One region of the Komagataeibacter medellinensis NBRC 3288 genome, then DNA from elsewhere that is predicted to be linked to it. Evidence: riboswitches for the same ligand, from Rfam matches in the RefSeq annotation. Region 1 holds a riboswitch; the other holds the start of a gene.
What was found. A riboswitch is a leader RNA that binds a small molecule or an ion and turns the genes downstream of it on or off. The one in region 1 is predicted to bind cobalamin.

Region 1 (10,830 bases):
CCTGCCCGCAGCCACGCTGACCCATATGGACGTTGCTTGGCATGTCCTCAGTGAAGCATCAAGGGCCACGTCACTTGTTCTGGTCGGGGGCGGCGGGGGCTTCGGGCGACATCTTCCTTTTGTGCTGCAGCTACCTTTTGGCGGCCTGCATGTGGACGTTGTGCATGGCTATCGCGATTTCCCGTATGTCCTGCAGCATTTCCCGGCGTATCGCTGGCTCTCGCTGGGGCTGGTCGATAGCTGCAGCGCGGCGCCTACCCACATCGGCATGGCGCACGGCATCGTGGAACAGACGCTGCGTTCGCATCGGCCGGATCGTCTCATGATCGCGCCATCGGGTGCGTTAAGTGACAGCAATGCCCTGACCGATCCGGACATTACGAACGTCCTGCCGCAAAAAATGTCCGAAATCGTGGCCGTGGCCAGCCGACGCACGATAGCACGTCGCAGCGCATCCATCCGCGACTTTTGCGAAAATGATATCCGTTTTGTCCCATGCGCTGATAACAGCGTGAGACATTGAAAATATCATGACAGGAAATACATCGGAAGCAGCCATCCCGGATGGGGCTGCTTCGCCACATCCGGATATCCGTCGTGTCCGCAGCAATCCGGATTTCTGGTATCCGGTTGCATGGTCGCGTGAACTTCGTCGGGGCAGGACAATTGGCGTACGGTACGCGGGGCAACCCATCGTGGTGGTCAGGCCCGAGGCCGGGGCCATCTTTGCGCTGGATGATGTTTGCCCCCACCGGCAGTTACCACTCAGCAAGGGAGAAGTGTGTGGAGATTTCATTCGCTGTGCATACCATGGACTGAAATACAGTCGGCGTGGCCAGTGTTTTTCCCCCGGCATGAAGCTGGAAAATGAACCGCCACGACTGCGGACATGGGCATGCCGGGAGAAGGATGGCCTCATCTTTGTGTTCATGGGGGATCTGGAAAAATCCGATAGCATTGCGCTGCCGGACTTTCCGCGTGTCCGTGACCCCCATTACCGTACCCGCCGGTTTGGAAAAGTCGTGCAATGTCACTACAGCTTCATGCATGAAAACCTGATGGACATGAACCACCAGATCCTGCACAGCCGACTGGTCGGAGGCATGAAACCACGGTTTCTAGGCATGGATCGGGGAGAGGATTTTGTGGAGGCCCGCTATACCTTTGCCCGCACGTCTGGCAGGCAGCCGCTGAGCGAGGCTCTGATTTACGGGCAGCGTCGCAAGGATGGCCGGGATTTTGCCTATCGGGATGTCATGACCATCCGCACGCAGTATCCCTATCAGACATTGCGGATCGAGACGGAGGGGATTGATGAACCGGTCATGGAACTGTGGATTGCATATGTGCCACAGGACCGGGAAGAATTGATCAACCGGGTATTTGGCCTGCTCTCCATACGCAGGTTGAAAATACCATTTTTACTGGATCTGGCGTGGCCGCTGCTGATCGCCTTTACGGAGCGTGTTTTCACAGAAGATCGCGAAATTGTTGAACTGGAGCAGCAGGCCTGGCGGGAGCAGGACGGCGACCGGAATCAGGAGGTCTTTCCAGTTATCATGGCGCTGCGCCAACTGCTTATCCAGAATGGTATGCCGTCCCAGAAAGACGTAGGATAATAAACTGATAGATGCCCATGCCCCGTCTCAAGGCGCATGGGCATCTTCTCCTGACCAGGCACCACGCAGATCAGGTGCTCATTTTGCAGTTCGGGCCGATATGACCGCTATAAGGAAGCCATGTCTGTGTCTGTCCGAACATCGGAATCCCGAGATAGCCCCGTAACTTGAGTTGTCCGGACTGGTTAACCCACATGCGCGCTTGATACACATGATTGGTATTGGGGTCGAGAATGGACCCGTTCCACCGGTCTGGTTGATCCGGATCCGGCACGAAGTCCCGCAGCATGGGCAACCCACATTCCGAACGGCCCGTCTGGTCGCGTGGGATGTCATCACTATAGTTCAGGCCAACCAGCTTTCCACACAGATGGTCGCCACACCGTGTGATCTCGAAAACACCCTTGTGATTTCTGGTGACCCATTGCCCCAGAACGGCGGGCGGAACTGTTGTCGCTGGAGGAACTTGTGCGTGAACAGCAGCCCCTCCAATCATGATACTGAGTATTAGCGAGACACAGGTTGCTTTTTGCGCAATATTCATGATGTGTCTTTCGTCGCTTCGTACATGACTAAAATTATGGGACATCGGCGGATCTATCGGGGAATTCGGATCGAAAAGCGCATGATTGATGCCCCGAGATGCGCGCCATGGGAATGAGCGGCGAGGGTGCTATCTACGCCATGGACGTTTTCCATGATAGCCTTGTCGCGCCTGCTGCCCATTGCTGCACCGGCTTGAAGGGCCCAGTAAGGGTCTTCAGCAACATGCGGGCGTCCCGTGCCGGTTGTCAGAAACGCGCCGGTCCCGCGATGCTGCATCACGATGTTTCCGCCAGAAACAGGAAACATGGGGGGCATTGATCGGCCGCATTGGTCTTCCCATGACGCATGGGAAATCTCCTGCCTTCGGTGCATCCCGCCCGACGACGTGGTTTGCAGACGATGGCAGGTCTCCTGGCTCACGGATCATGGCCAGCCAGTTCATGCCTTCCCATTCCCCAAGGGAAACAGTGGCTCACCCGCAGGTGAACGAACTGGTGGCATACCGCATACAGTTGCGGGAGCAGCCGCTGACTGGCTCCCGGAACAGAATTGTCCAGCCAGAGCGTTACAGCGTTCCCTTTTAACCCGCTCGCGCGGGGCCATCATCAATCAAGGGTCTCATTCCATTATGCGCGAAGTGAGAGGAACGCCCAATTCCTCGAAACGCGATGCCGGCCTGCATGGAACGAAGAGCTTGTTGATGCCAATCAAACTTGTCGCTCCGATCCAATAAGTGTAGGTCACTCAGTGTCTTCATCTTCGAAACACGCGGGCGGGGATACGCGCCCGCGCGTTAGCCACTATGTTGTCAATCAGGCGTTCGGGCTTGATGCGCTATACAAGTGCATGGCGGCGTCACGCGCGCCAATTGTCCATTGCGCGGAAATATAGGCCTGAAGCAAGGCCATGAGCGCCTCGACCCCGTGCGTGTCCGATAAATCGCGGGCTGTATCCACATAGGCGAGAGCTTCTAATAGCAGGGGCGAAAACAGTTCCTCAAGATAGTCGCCCCGCGCCTTCGGCGCAGCGGGTAATCGGCCAGCGGAAGGTACCAGACGTAGGAATGTTTCAAATCCATCCGCACGAATGCGGTCTTCCGGATTGGGGGCAGGGAGTTCAGTCTTGGCTATTGCCTGAATTACATCTTCCCGCAGAGGTGCGGATTCCATAAGGCGGGATACCGAGACAGAACGCTGACGTCGCCGCTGTTGTATGAGAATAAAATCAGGCGAAGGGACGGGAGAGGCCATTTTTCGTTTCACCGGGAATCGGAGCGGATTAACTGGAAAGATCTGCATCGGACAGGCCTTCCTGCGTCAGGAGGCGAGCATCCTCGTCACGCCATGCCGCGATTATGTCTGGGTTCTGACTGAGCCATCCAATTCTCTCGGCACAATATACAGGAACTCTGAATTTCTGACCGCGCTGATTGTTCAGGATTGTTCCTGTCTGGTGCAGGCGCCCGTCTCGTGTCCAGAAAAGACGCTCCTGGTTGGTGATCCCCAGAATCCGTCGAACCTGTCGCGGCGTAAACGGACGAAAAGACAGCGCGGTGATCTGTTTTTCCACCGAGCTGGCAATAGCCTCCAGAGCATCTGTCCTTTCACGCATGATGGCGGCTATAAAGCGGGCGAAAAGCTGCTTTACCTCTGGCAGACGCAGGCGAAGGGACGAGGATTGATCCAGACAGGCCGCAATAAGCATCCGAATTGCAACAACCGGCTCTGGCTCCGTAATGGTCGCCATTAGGCGCGACGCAATGGAAGGGGGTACCATGCTCATATCTGTGTTCATGGATATTTCTTTTTATCAGAATAAAACGTAGGTACCTGTGTCCTGGGGTCAGGAAAGTACATGCGAATTATAAGCCGCAGGCCGCGAGGTCTGTTGCTAAGGTTGCCTTACGAAGCCGGGATTCATTCAAGCACAGGCTAACGATCCGCATACATATGGAGGCTTGATAGATATATCGATACGCAAAAGAACGCGTCATAGCTGATCTCCTGCCACCGGTCGGTCCCGCCCGGTAGCACGGTTTGCGACGGTAGCAGGTTTCCTGGCTCACGGATCATGGCAGCTCGGTCCTGTCTTCCCACTCCCTTACTGGAAGCAGTGACCCATCTGATCGGACATCAGATGATCGGATCCGGCTACATACCGCCTACAGTTGCGGGCGCAGCTACCGACTGGCTCCCGGATCATCGCAGATCCCGCCAGAGCTTACGGTATTCCCTATTAATCCGCTTGCGCGGCACCACCAGACATAAAAGCTGGTCGCAATATGCGTCAGATTTCGTGATCTACGCAATATGGATTTTCCAAAAAACCTGCGATGACAGAGCATGGTATCCTTCACACAGACGGGAAGCTGGCAGGCTTGCACTGCTCGCGGGCGTGCGTCACACTACCTCTACATCAAAGGCCCCGTGCGAACGGGTTAATAGGGAACGCCGTGCGTTCTGGCAGGACTTATCAGGGTCCGGGAACAAGTCGGTGGCTGCCCCCGCAACTGTAAGCGGAGAGATACCGGATCGTATGTCCTTTTAACAGGACTCGTCACTGGCTATGCTCAACAGGCCGGGAAGACAGAACCGATATCAAGGACCCGTAAGCCAGGAGACCTGCCTTTGTGACGTAACCAGTTCTATCGGGCGGGGCGCCCGACAGACGGAGTGGCGATCATGTCTTCTGTTTTATCTGCTGCGTTCCTCATCCAGCGTGTTCTTTCCTGACCAGTTCTGAAGAATTACATCCATTGGCCAATGGCGTGTCGCGGGTCTAATCCCGTCAAACGCTACAAGGGGAACATGAGAAATGCGTACATATTTTGGCGGCAACCAGCGAAATGGCACAGGTCGATCTTATTTCGGATCGGAGAGCCTGACTCCCGCACAAAAACGGGCCATTCTGTCCCTGCCGAAAGACGGGGGGTATGGAACCTTGCTGGATGGAGGAAGCATCAGATCATCTCTCGTACTGATGGGCTTTATTGCAGGTGGATGTTCTGCGCGATGGGGGATGGGGCGTTCCCGCCTTACCGCACGCGGTCGGGAACTGCGACACAAACTCGAAGGCTGCGGATCTTAGAATCCTGTCGGCAGTATGCGTTGTGAGATAGGAACAGAGAATTTCTACGATACAGAGATCGCCGACCGGTTGGTCCACGGACAAATTTTCAGCGTTCACCATGACTTTATTTCGTGTCTCCGTCGTGAACTCCGGGACAGGAGAAAGACGCATCGACTCACCTGTCGGCACTAAAAAAGTGACTGCGTCAGGCACGGATCACGCTATCCATCTGTCGCCAGGTCCAGCAGTGCTTATCATTTTCTATTCTTTTTGACCCCGTACAGTCAGGCATGTCTTGACTCACTGATTCATACCCGCGAGTTCTATAAAATCGCGTAAATATTGAATGTCTTCATCCGTCTCGCGATGACCAAGAAAGATCTGTTTCGCAATACCGTTTATACCAAGTTTAACAGGATAAAGCTCAAAGCGAGAGGCATATTCTTCGACAAGCCATCGTGGAAGTGCTGCAACACCGCGGCCATGTGATACCATGACAAGCATGATATCGGTCGTTTCTATCTGCTTCTGCTGTCGCGGGGCTATGCCTGCGGGTTGCAAAAACTGCGTATAGATATCGAGGCGCTCTGACGGTACGGGATACGTAATCAGTATTTCGCCAATGAGCTGATCTGGCAATATATACTGGGCATCTCGCAAAGGATGATGGGGGCCTACAACCAGCACCAGTTCATAGTCAAAAACCGGCGTAAATTTAAGGCCTGGCTTGTAGAGCGGATCAGGGGTCACAAGAATATCGATCTCGTTGCTGAATAGCGCACCTATTCCGCCAAACTGAAATTTCTGGCGCACATCTACATCTACCTTGGGCCATCTTGCCAGATAGGGCGACACTACTTTCAAAAGCCATTGATAGCAGGGATGACACTCCATCCCGATGCGAAGCGTTCCGCGCTCGCCAAGGGCGAACTGTTCAAGCCGATCTTCTGCCAGCGTGAATTGTGGAAGGAGACGATTGGCAAGAGACAGGAGCCACTCTCCCGCCTGAGTGAGCACGAGAGAGCGTCCTTCACGTTGCCATATCTTCACGCCAAGCTGGCTTTCCAGCTTGCGGATGGAATGACTAAGCGCAGGCTGGGTCAGATTGAGGCGCGCTCCTGCAGCCGTCAATGAGCCTTCGCGCGCAACTTCCTGAATGATCGCCAAATGGCTGCGCTCAAGAATACTCATGTTCTACGCACCATATATGATTGCCGTTTATACATCTATGAAAACATATCATTTTTCTTCATATATCCGAAACCCTATCTTCCAGAAGCCATACATCATCTGGATAAATCTTCATGGTTACGACCCATAATCTCGGCTTCCCTCGCACCGGCTTCAAACGTGAACTCAAGTTCGCGCTTGAAGCTTACTGGAAAGGCCAGTCTTCCCTCGCCATGCTGGAGCAGGTTGGCACGGAACTACGCGCACGCCACTGGCGGGATCAGGCTGGTCTGGATCTCGCACCGGTCGGTGATTTTTCCTTTTACGACCAGGTGCTGGACATGAGCTTCATGCTCGGAAACCTGCCCACCCGTGTGCGTGACTTCCATGGTGAACAACTCGATAATTACTTCCGGGTTGCCCGCGGTCGCTCAGCAGCGGTTGCTGAAGAAAACACCGGATGCTGCGGCGGTGTCGCCGCCGGTGAAATGACTAAATGGTTCGATACAAACTATCATTATATCGTTCCGGAATTTGATGCCGAGACGACGTTTACCCTTGATGCTTCGCGGTTGCTGAGCCAGTTGGACGAAGCGCGGAAGCAGGGTATCCGGACGAAGCCGGTCATTATCGGCCCGATAACCTATCTTGCACTCGGTAAGGCCAAAGATGGTTCGGACAAGCTGGATCTGCTGCCGCGACTGTTGCCCGTATATGCCAGACTGCTCGATGCGCTTGCTCAGACGGGTGCCGGATGGGTGCAGATCGATGAGCCGGTTCTGGTAACGGAACTGGATGCATCGTGGCAGAACGCTTTCGTGCAGACCTATCAGGCGCTTGATACCCGCCGGGTCAAACTGCTACTGGCCACGTACTTCGGTCAGCTGCGCGAAAATCTGGCCCTGGTGAGCAGGCTCCCCGTGCAGGGCGTGCATCTCGATACCATTAATGCGCGGGAGGAGGTCGCTGAACTGGTAAAGACGAGCCCGCCAGATCGGATAATTTCCCTCGGGATCGTCAATGGCCGAAATATCTGGAAGACGGACCTGGAAGCGACGCTGGACTGGCTGGAACCTGTGGCAAAGCTGCTGGGAGACCGGCTCTGGATCGCGCCGTCCTGTTCCCTGCTGCACGTGCCTGTGGATCTGGCGGCCGAAGAGAAGATGGACGCCGAGATCAGCTCGTGGCTGGCTTTTGCCGTGCAGAAGCTGGACGAAATCCGCGTGCTGGCCCTTGCTCTTGACCGGGGGCGTTCTGCTGTGACGTCAGAACTGGTTACCAATCGGGCTGCGCTGGACTCACGCCACAGTTCGCCCCGCGTAAACAATCCGGATGTAAAAAAAGCCATTGCGGCCATCACTGAATCGCTTGGCCGTCGGATGAGTGAATTTGGGGCTCGCGCAGCAAAACAGGCCGCGCTGCTGCAACTGCCGCTTTACCCGACCACCACCATCGGCTCTTTTCCCCAAACTAGAGAAATCCGTCTCGCGCGCAGTCAGTTCAAATCCGGAAAAATTGACGAAGGAACATATAAGGCAACCATGCGTCGTGAAATCGAACATGCGGTGCGCGAGCAGGAAAAGCTGGGTCTGGACGTGCTGGTCCACGGCGAGGCGGAACGCAACGACATGGTCGAATATTTCGGTGAGCAGCTTGAGGGGTATGTGTTCAGCCAGAATGGATGGGTTCAGTCCTACGGTTCGCGCTGTGTGAAACCGCCGATCCTGTTCGGAGATATCAGCCGCCCCAAGGCAATGACGGTAGAGTGGATCAGCTACGCAGCATCCCTTACCGATAAACCAATGAAAGGCATGCTGACTGGGCCAGTCACGATTCTTAACTGGTCCTTTGTCCGAGATGACCAGCCGCGCTCGGCCTCATGCTTTCAGCTTGCGCTCGCCATCCGGGATGAGGTCCTGGATCTGGAAAAGGCTGGCATTCGCATCATCCAGATCGACGAGGCTGCCTTGCGTGAGGGCCTGCCGCTGCGCAAATCGCAATGGCAGGACTATCTGACGTGGGCGGTGGAGGCCTTCTGCATTGCAGCCAATGGTGTCGCTGATGAAACCCAGATCCACACACATATGTGTTATTCAGAGTTCAACGACATTATCGCCGCCATTGCTGCCATGGACGCAGACGTTATCACCATTGAAACCTCGCGCTCCGACATGGAGTTGCTTGATGTCTTCGAGACGTTCAACTACCCGAACCAGATTGGACCGGGGGTCTACGACATCCACTCACCCAACATCCCCACCGAAGCGCAAATGGTTACTTTGATGGAGAAAGCGAATGAGCGCATTCCAGCACAACGTCTGTGGGTGAATCCGGATTGCGGGCTCAAGACGCGCCAGTGGAACGAGGTCATCCCGGCACTCGTCAATATGGTACGCGCGGCCCGCACGCTGCGGGAGAAGTCGGCCTGAACCGCGGACTACACGTGGCGGACGCTGCAGTCGGGTGATTGTATCAAAGCTGTGACCATTCCCTGACGATAACATGAGAGACTGGTCGCACGTCACCGGAAAGCAATGCGTCTGACCGGCTCTCGCTATCAGGGACCGGGAAGACGCCCGGCATAGCTTTCGTCCATTCGTACTTATCGGTACAAAGCCATTGTTGGCATAACAAATATTATAGAACGTCTTGTGTTCTAAGATAGAGAGGGTACGATATTTCCCATGAGACGGCAGAACTAATCTCCCCCGCAGATTTGGAGCGTGTCTGACCATACCCGGCCTCTGGCTGTGTGGTCCAGGATCATCTTACGCCATTCCACTAGCAGGTGATCGGCAAGCATAAATCCGCCTTAAATCAGGAGTGAACCGTATCGCGACAAGGGCGGGCATGTAGAGCGTCTGCCGAATATAAGTGCACTCACGGCTTATGAAGCTTTTCCCTGCTGCGCGCCCGACTGGCGTGGAAAAGGCGGCATTCAGGCAAGAGAGCCGCAGCCTGCGTTTCGTCCATGGCTCCAAGTTCAGGCATATCGCCAAGAAGCGTTTGTTACCGCCACGGATCAAGGTATCCTGCTGCTTCCGCATGCATCCATCCTATCTTGCGCGGTTCGTTGCCAATCAGGACATAGAGAAAGGCACACATCGACATCGCAACGCGTTTCTGCGTAAACAGCGGCGCGATCCGCTCCTTTGCTGCCCGTGACCCTGCCCCCTGAAATGCCCTCGATTTGAAGTAAGGTCTGTCCATAGGAGACAGACGATGAAGGAAGCACGTTTCACGCAGGAGCAGATCATCGGGATCCTGAAGGAGCATCAGGCGGGCGCTACGGCGGCCGATCTGTGCCGCAGGCATGGGATCAGCGATGCGACCTTCTGCACGTGGCGATCGAAATACGGCGGGATGGAAGTGTCCGAAGCGCGGCGGCTCAAGGCTCTTGAAGAGGAGAACGCGAAGCTGAAGCGGCTTCTGGCGGAGAGCGTGATGGACGTCTTGACCCTGAAGGACCTGCTGGCAAAAAACTAGTGACGCCCGGTTTGCAGCGGGAGGCCGTGACCTGGGCGATGACTGAACGGGATTACTCGCAGCGGCGAGCTTGCCGCCTGATCGGCATGGACCCGAAGACGTGGCGCTGTGCGTCACGCCGCCCGGATGATGCCGAGGCGCGCAGTCGGCTGCGCGATCTTGCGGGCGAACGAGGCCGGTTCGGCTACCGGCGCCTGCACATCCTCCTGAAGCGCGAGGGAGTGACCATGAACCACAAGAAGCTGTTCCGGCTGTATCGCGAGGAAGGACTGTCGGTCCGCAAGCGTGGCGGCCGGAAACGGGCAATGGGCACGCGCTCGCCAATGATGCTGCCCGAAGGTCCCAATCAGCGCTGGAGCCTGGATTTCGTCTCGGACGCGCTGAACAACGGACGGCGCTTCCGCGTGCTGACAGTGGTGGACGACTACACGCGGGAGTGCCTGGCGCTGGTGGCGGATACGTCGCTGTCAGGCGAACGGCTCGGCCGCGAACTCGACCGGATCGGGGAACATCGCGGCTTTCCCATGATGATCGTCAGCGACGACGTCCTATATCGGGAAGCATCCGGTCGATTTGGCAACACGTCTCCATCGGCAGTTTGCACTGTCGTTGAAAAATACTGCAAGCAAAAACCAGGCGGTCTCCACCGCAAAATAAAGGTGCTCCCTGCCATAGCAAACACAGAGTCCAGATCGGCGTGATGGCGCCGTGGCTCTAACCGTCCTGAAGATGGGATGCGATAACCCAGGTGGAGGACCCAAACATTGTCTACAGGGTCGCTGAAGCGCCCTCACGGCACTGAGTGAGAGGGGTTCCTCCACCTGGAACCGGCCCCTCAACAAAGGGCCGGTAATCGTCACCGCGTTTAATGATCGCGTGCACAACGCGTCCCATCTTTGCGGTGATGGCTGTGAACGCCTTGCGGCGCAGGTCCGGATCA
Region 2 (4,806 bases), on a different replicon from region 1:
GGCGGGACTGACCGGCGGCAGGAGATCAGCCGTGACGCGTTCTTTTGCTTATCGATGTGCCTGTCAAGGCTCCCTATATATGCGGATTATTAGTCTGTACCCGGATAAATCCCGGCTTCGCAAAGAGGTTCTCTTCGTAGGCCTTCTGGCCGGCGGCTTATAACTCGCACGTAATTTCCTGACCTCGTGACACAGGTACCTACATTTTATTCTGGATAAAAAAGAAATATCCATGAACACAGATATGAGCATGGCAGCCGTTACAGAACCAGAGCCGGTTGTCGCAATGTGTATGTTTTCTGATGCATGTCTTGATCAATCCTTGGCCCTTCGCCTGCGGCAGCCCGAGGTAAAACAGCTTTTCGTCCGCTTTGTAGCGGTCCTTATGCGTAAAAGGACCGACGCTTTGGAATCTATTGCCAACTCAGTGGAAAAACAGATCAACGCGCTGTTTTCCCGTCCATTTACGCGGCGGCAGGTGCAACGGATACTAGGGATCACCAACCAGAAACGTCTGCTCTGGATACAAGATGGGCACCTGCAGCAGACCGGAATAATCCTGAATAACCAGCGCGGTCAAAAATTGAGAGTTCCTGTATCTTGCGCCGAGAGAATTGGATGGCTTAACCAGAATCCTGACATGATCGAAGCATGGCGTGACGAGGATGCCCGCATCCTGACATACGAAGACCGGTCCAATGCAGCCCTTTCCAGTTAATCCATTCCGATTGAGAAAAAAGATGGCTTCTCCCGTACCTTCGCCGGGTTTTATCCTCATACAACAGCGGCGACGTCGACGTTCCATATCGGTATCCCGCCTTATGGAATCCGCACCTCTCCGGGAAGACGTCATTCAGGCAATAGCCAGGACGGAACTCCCTGTTCCAAACCCGGAAGACCGCATTCGTGCAGATGGATTTGAAACATTCCTTCGTCTGGCACCTCCCGCTGATCAGCTTCCCGCTGCGCCGAAGGCGCGGGGCAACTACCTGGAGGAACTGTTTTCGCCCCTGCTGTCAGAGGCTCTGGCCTATGTGGATACAGCCTGCGATTTATCAAACACGCACGGGATCGAGGCGCGTATGGCTTTGCTTCAGGCCTATATTTCCGCACACTGGACCATTGGCGCGCGTGATGCCGCCATGCACCTATACGGTATACCAAGCCCAAAGGGTTGACTGAAAGCATAGTGGTCACCGCATGAGCGGCGTAACCCCACCTGTCGGTTACAAGCGTGAAGATACTCAGGAATCTGGCGTTATCGGGGTGGGACGAGCGGTTTGATCAGTATCAACAAGCTCTTCGCTCCATGCAGACCGGCATCGCGTTTCGAGGAATTGGGCGTTCCTTTCGCTTCGCGCATAATCAGATGAGACTCTTGATTGACGATGGCCCCGTGCAAGCGGGTTAAAAGGGAATGCTGTAACGCTCCGGCTGGACAATTCTGTTCCGGGAGCCAGTCAGCGGCTGCTCCCGCAACTGTATGCGGTATGCCACCGGTTCGTTCACCTGCGGGTGAGCCACTGTTTCCTTCGGGAAATGGGAAGGCATGGACTGGCAGGCCATGATCCGTGAGCCAGGAGACCTGCCCTCGTCTGCAAACCACGTCGTCGGGCGGGATGCACCGAAGGCAGGAGATTGCCCATGCGTTATGGGAAGACCATTATAACTGAGCGATGCCCCAGATGTTTCATAATTCTGGTGGAGACATCATAATGCGGCGCTATGTGACCGGCGCGTTTCTGACAACCGGTCCACTCGCCCTGTATGGTTCAGGGACATGTGCTCATACTGCTGATATTCCTGACACCAGCACCGACGACATTTCCTTCAGCGTGCGCCGGACGGACGTGGCTTCTGGCGACGTGTGGGGACATGACACGCCGATATATGGCAGCCATACCTATCCCGTCTCGATACGTAGCGGAGAATGTGCCGGCATTGGTTTTGCGCATATTGCGGGCACGGCACATTTAACCGGCCAAGGGCGCCCGCATGATGGTAAAGGTCATACCGGGCTTTTCAGACAGCAGATGACGGGCGCGACAGAACCATTATGGAAAACATCCATGGTGCCCTAACCGCTCATTCTTACGGCATGCATCGCGGAGCATCGGTCATGCGCTTTTCCATGCGAATTCGCCGATAAATCCGCCGATATTTCATAATTTCAGTCACGCGCGAAGCAACGAAAGAGACATCATGCATATTGCGCAAAAAGCAACCTGTGTCTCGCTATTCTTCAGTGTCATGATTGGAGGAACTGCTGCTGTTCACGCACAGGTTCCTCCAGCAACAACAGCTCCGCCCGCCGTTCTGGGGCAATGGATCACCAGAAACCACAAGGGTGTCTTCGAGATCACACGGTGTGGCGACCATTTGTGCGGGAAGCTGGTGGGCCTGAACTATAGTGATGAAATCCCACGGGACCAGACAGGACGTTCGGAATGTGGCTTGCCCATGCTGCAGGACTTTGTGCAAGATACGGATCAACCGAACCGCTGGAACGGGTCCATTCTCGATCCCAATACCAATCACGTCTATCAGGCCCGTATGTGGGTTAATCAGTCTGGACAACTCAAGTTACGGGGCTATCTCGGGATTCCGATGTTCGGGCAAACGCAGACCTGGTTCCCTTATAAGGGTCATATCGGCCCGGACTGCAAAATGAGCACCTGATCTGCATGGTGCCAGGTCAGGCGAAGATGCCCATGCGCATTAAGACGGAGCATGGGCATCGACCGGTTTACTCCCTGGCATCCTTCCGGGGCGACATACCATTCTGGATAAGGATCTGGCGCAGCGCCACGATAACCGGAAAGACCTCCTGATTCCGGTCGCCATCCTGCTCCCGCCATGCCTGCTGCTCCAGCTCGACAATTTCGCGATCTTCAGTGAAAACCCGCTCCGTAAAGGCGATCAGCAGTGGCCATGCCAGATCCAGCACAAACGGGATTTTCAACCTGCGTATGGATAACAGGCCGAAAACGCGGTTGCTCAGCTCTTCCCGATCCTGGGGCACGTAGGCGATCCACAATTCCATCACCGGTTTATCTACGCCCTGGGTTTCGATACGTAATGTCTGATACGGATACTGCGTGCGGATGGTCATGACATCCCGGTAGGCGAAATCCCGGCCGTCTTTCCGGCGTTGTCCGTAAATCAGGGCTTCGCTCAACGGCTGCTTACCGGCCGTGCGGGCAAATGTATAGCGGGCCTCCACGAAATCCTTCCCACACTCCATTCCCAGAAACCGCGGTTTCATGCTTCCGACCAGACGGCTGTGGAGAACCTGATGGTTCATATCCATCAGGTTCTCATGCATAAAACTGTAGTGGCACTGCACGACCTTGCCAAACCGGCGGGTCCTATAATGCGGGTCGCGGACACGCGGGAAGTCAGGCAGGGGTACGCTATCGGATTTTTCCAGATCCCCCATGAATACGAAGATCAGGCCGTCCTTTTCACGACAGGGCCAGGTACGCAGCCGAGGTGGTTCGCGTTCCAGCTTCATGTCAGGGGAAAAGCATTGGCCGCGTCGACTGTATTTCAGCCCATGATACGCACAGCGGACAAAATCCCCACACACTTCCCCCCTGCTGAGTGGGAGTTGACGGTGGGGGCAGACGTCATCCAGCGCGAAAATGGCTCCGGCATCTGGCCTGACCACGACAATAGGCTGTCCTGCATAGCGGACACCGATCGCCTTGCCCCGGCGCAGTTCACGCGACCACGCGACCGGATACCAGAAATCGGGATTGCTGCGAACGCGACGGATATCGACACCTGACGAGGCTGCGATTTCAGACACGGTTGTTTCCGATATATCTCCTGTCATGATCTGTTCAATGTCTCACGCTGTCGGCAGCGCATGGGACAAAACGAATATCGTTTTCACAAAATTCGTGGACGGGCTCTGTCTGGCGTCTCCACTGACAGGAAGTGGCCAATGACACGATTTCAGACATTTTCTGCTGCAGCATAACCGGGTCGTCTGTTTCATTCAGCCCCGCCGTGCCACCCAATGCCCCGGATGGCGCGATCATAAGACGGTCCCGACGATGGGAGTTTAATATCTGTTCTACAATGCTCCGGGCCATACCAATATGGGTTGGTGCCGTGCCAGAGGCATCGACCAATCCCAGTGACAGCCAGCGATCCGCTGAAAAATGCTTCAGCACATAAGGCAAACCGCGATAACCGTGCACCAGATCTATATGTAGACCATCGAAAGGCAGTTGCAGCACAAACGGAAGATGCGGCCCAAAGCCTCCTTCTCCACCCACCAGAACCAGTGACGTAACACCTGATATCTCGGCCAGGATGCGCCATGCAACGTCAATGTGGGTCAGTGTAGCAGCCGATAGATCGGGATGTGCGAGGATAGGTTCATCAATCTGGACCCATAAGCACCCTGCAGTGGTCAACTGTTCAAGGCATTCAATATAGGCCGGTAACAGGCGCATCAGGCTCTGAGCAATATTGTCTTCCTTCGCCATGCCGCATAAGACGAGAAAACTGACTGGCCCCAATAGAATGGGCCGGGTCGTGATACCCTGCCGCCACGCCGCGACGAACGCGTCGTAAGGCCAGTTATGAACAAGATGAAATGGTTGTGCCGGTCTCAGGACAGGCTGTCGGTATTCACCATTCACGGGGTCGCAGGCCATTACCGTATCATCAGTCGCAACGCCAAACATTCTGGCAGTCTGCACAATCCTGCTGTGCCAGAGGCTATTGGCAGTCGCGATATGGGAAATGCCCGCTGCGCGCTGGAAGGCGACTCCCCGGCCCTCACTGACAAAC

Region 2: linked by a shared signal. The riboswitch ahead of GLX_RS06305 (hypothetical protein) and the one ahead of GLX_RS15200 (hypothetical protein) in region 1 are both predicted to bind cobalamin.

Annotation. Positions count from the first base shown of each region.
Region 1 is NC_016037.1:128,921-139,750, reverse strand. Features, by position in the region: gene GLX_RS15220 (uroporphyrinogen decarboxylase/cobalamine-independent methonine synthase family protein) at 1-523, shown strand, start outside; gene GLX_RS15215 (aromatic ring-hydroxylating oxygenase subunit alpha) at 531-1,619, shown strand; gene GLX_RS17655 (DUF2147 domain-containing protein) at 1,690-2,163, opposite strand; cobalamin riboswitch at 2,550-2,784, opposite strand; gene GLX_RS15205 (hypothetical protein) at 2,978-3,463, opposite strand; gene GLX_RS15200 (hypothetical protein) at 3,444-3,959, opposite strand; cobalamin riboswitch at 4,195-4,439, opposite strand; cobalamin riboswitch at 4,568-4,808, shown strand; gene GLX_RS15195 (LysR family transcriptional regulator) at 5,535-6,425, opposite strand; gene metE (5-methyltetrahydropteroyltriglutamate--homocysteine S-methyltransferase) at 6,539-8,833, shown strand; partial or broken gene GLX_RS18265 (hypothetical protein) at 9,417-9,614, opposite strand; partial or broken gene GLX_RS17640 (IS3 family transposase) at 9,627-10,435, shown strand; partial or broken gene GLX_RS15175 (transposase) at 10,659-10,830, opposite strand, start outside.
Region 2 is NC_016027.1:1,377,077-1,381,882, forward strand. Features, by position in the region: gene GLX_RS06295 (hypothetical protein) at 233-718, shown strand; gene GLX_RS06300 (hypothetical protein) at 822-1,178, shown strand; cobalamin riboswitch at 1,373-1,607, shown strand; gene GLX_RS06305 (hypothetical protein) at 1,716-2,081, shown strand; gene GLX_RS06310 (DUF2147 domain-containing protein) at 2,203-2,679, shown strand; gene GLX_RS06315 (aromatic ring-hydroxylating oxygenase subunit alpha) at 2,747-3,838, opposite strand; gene GLX_RS06320 (uroporphyrinogen decarboxylase/cobalamine-independent methonine synthase family protein) at 3,846-4,806, opposite strand, start outside.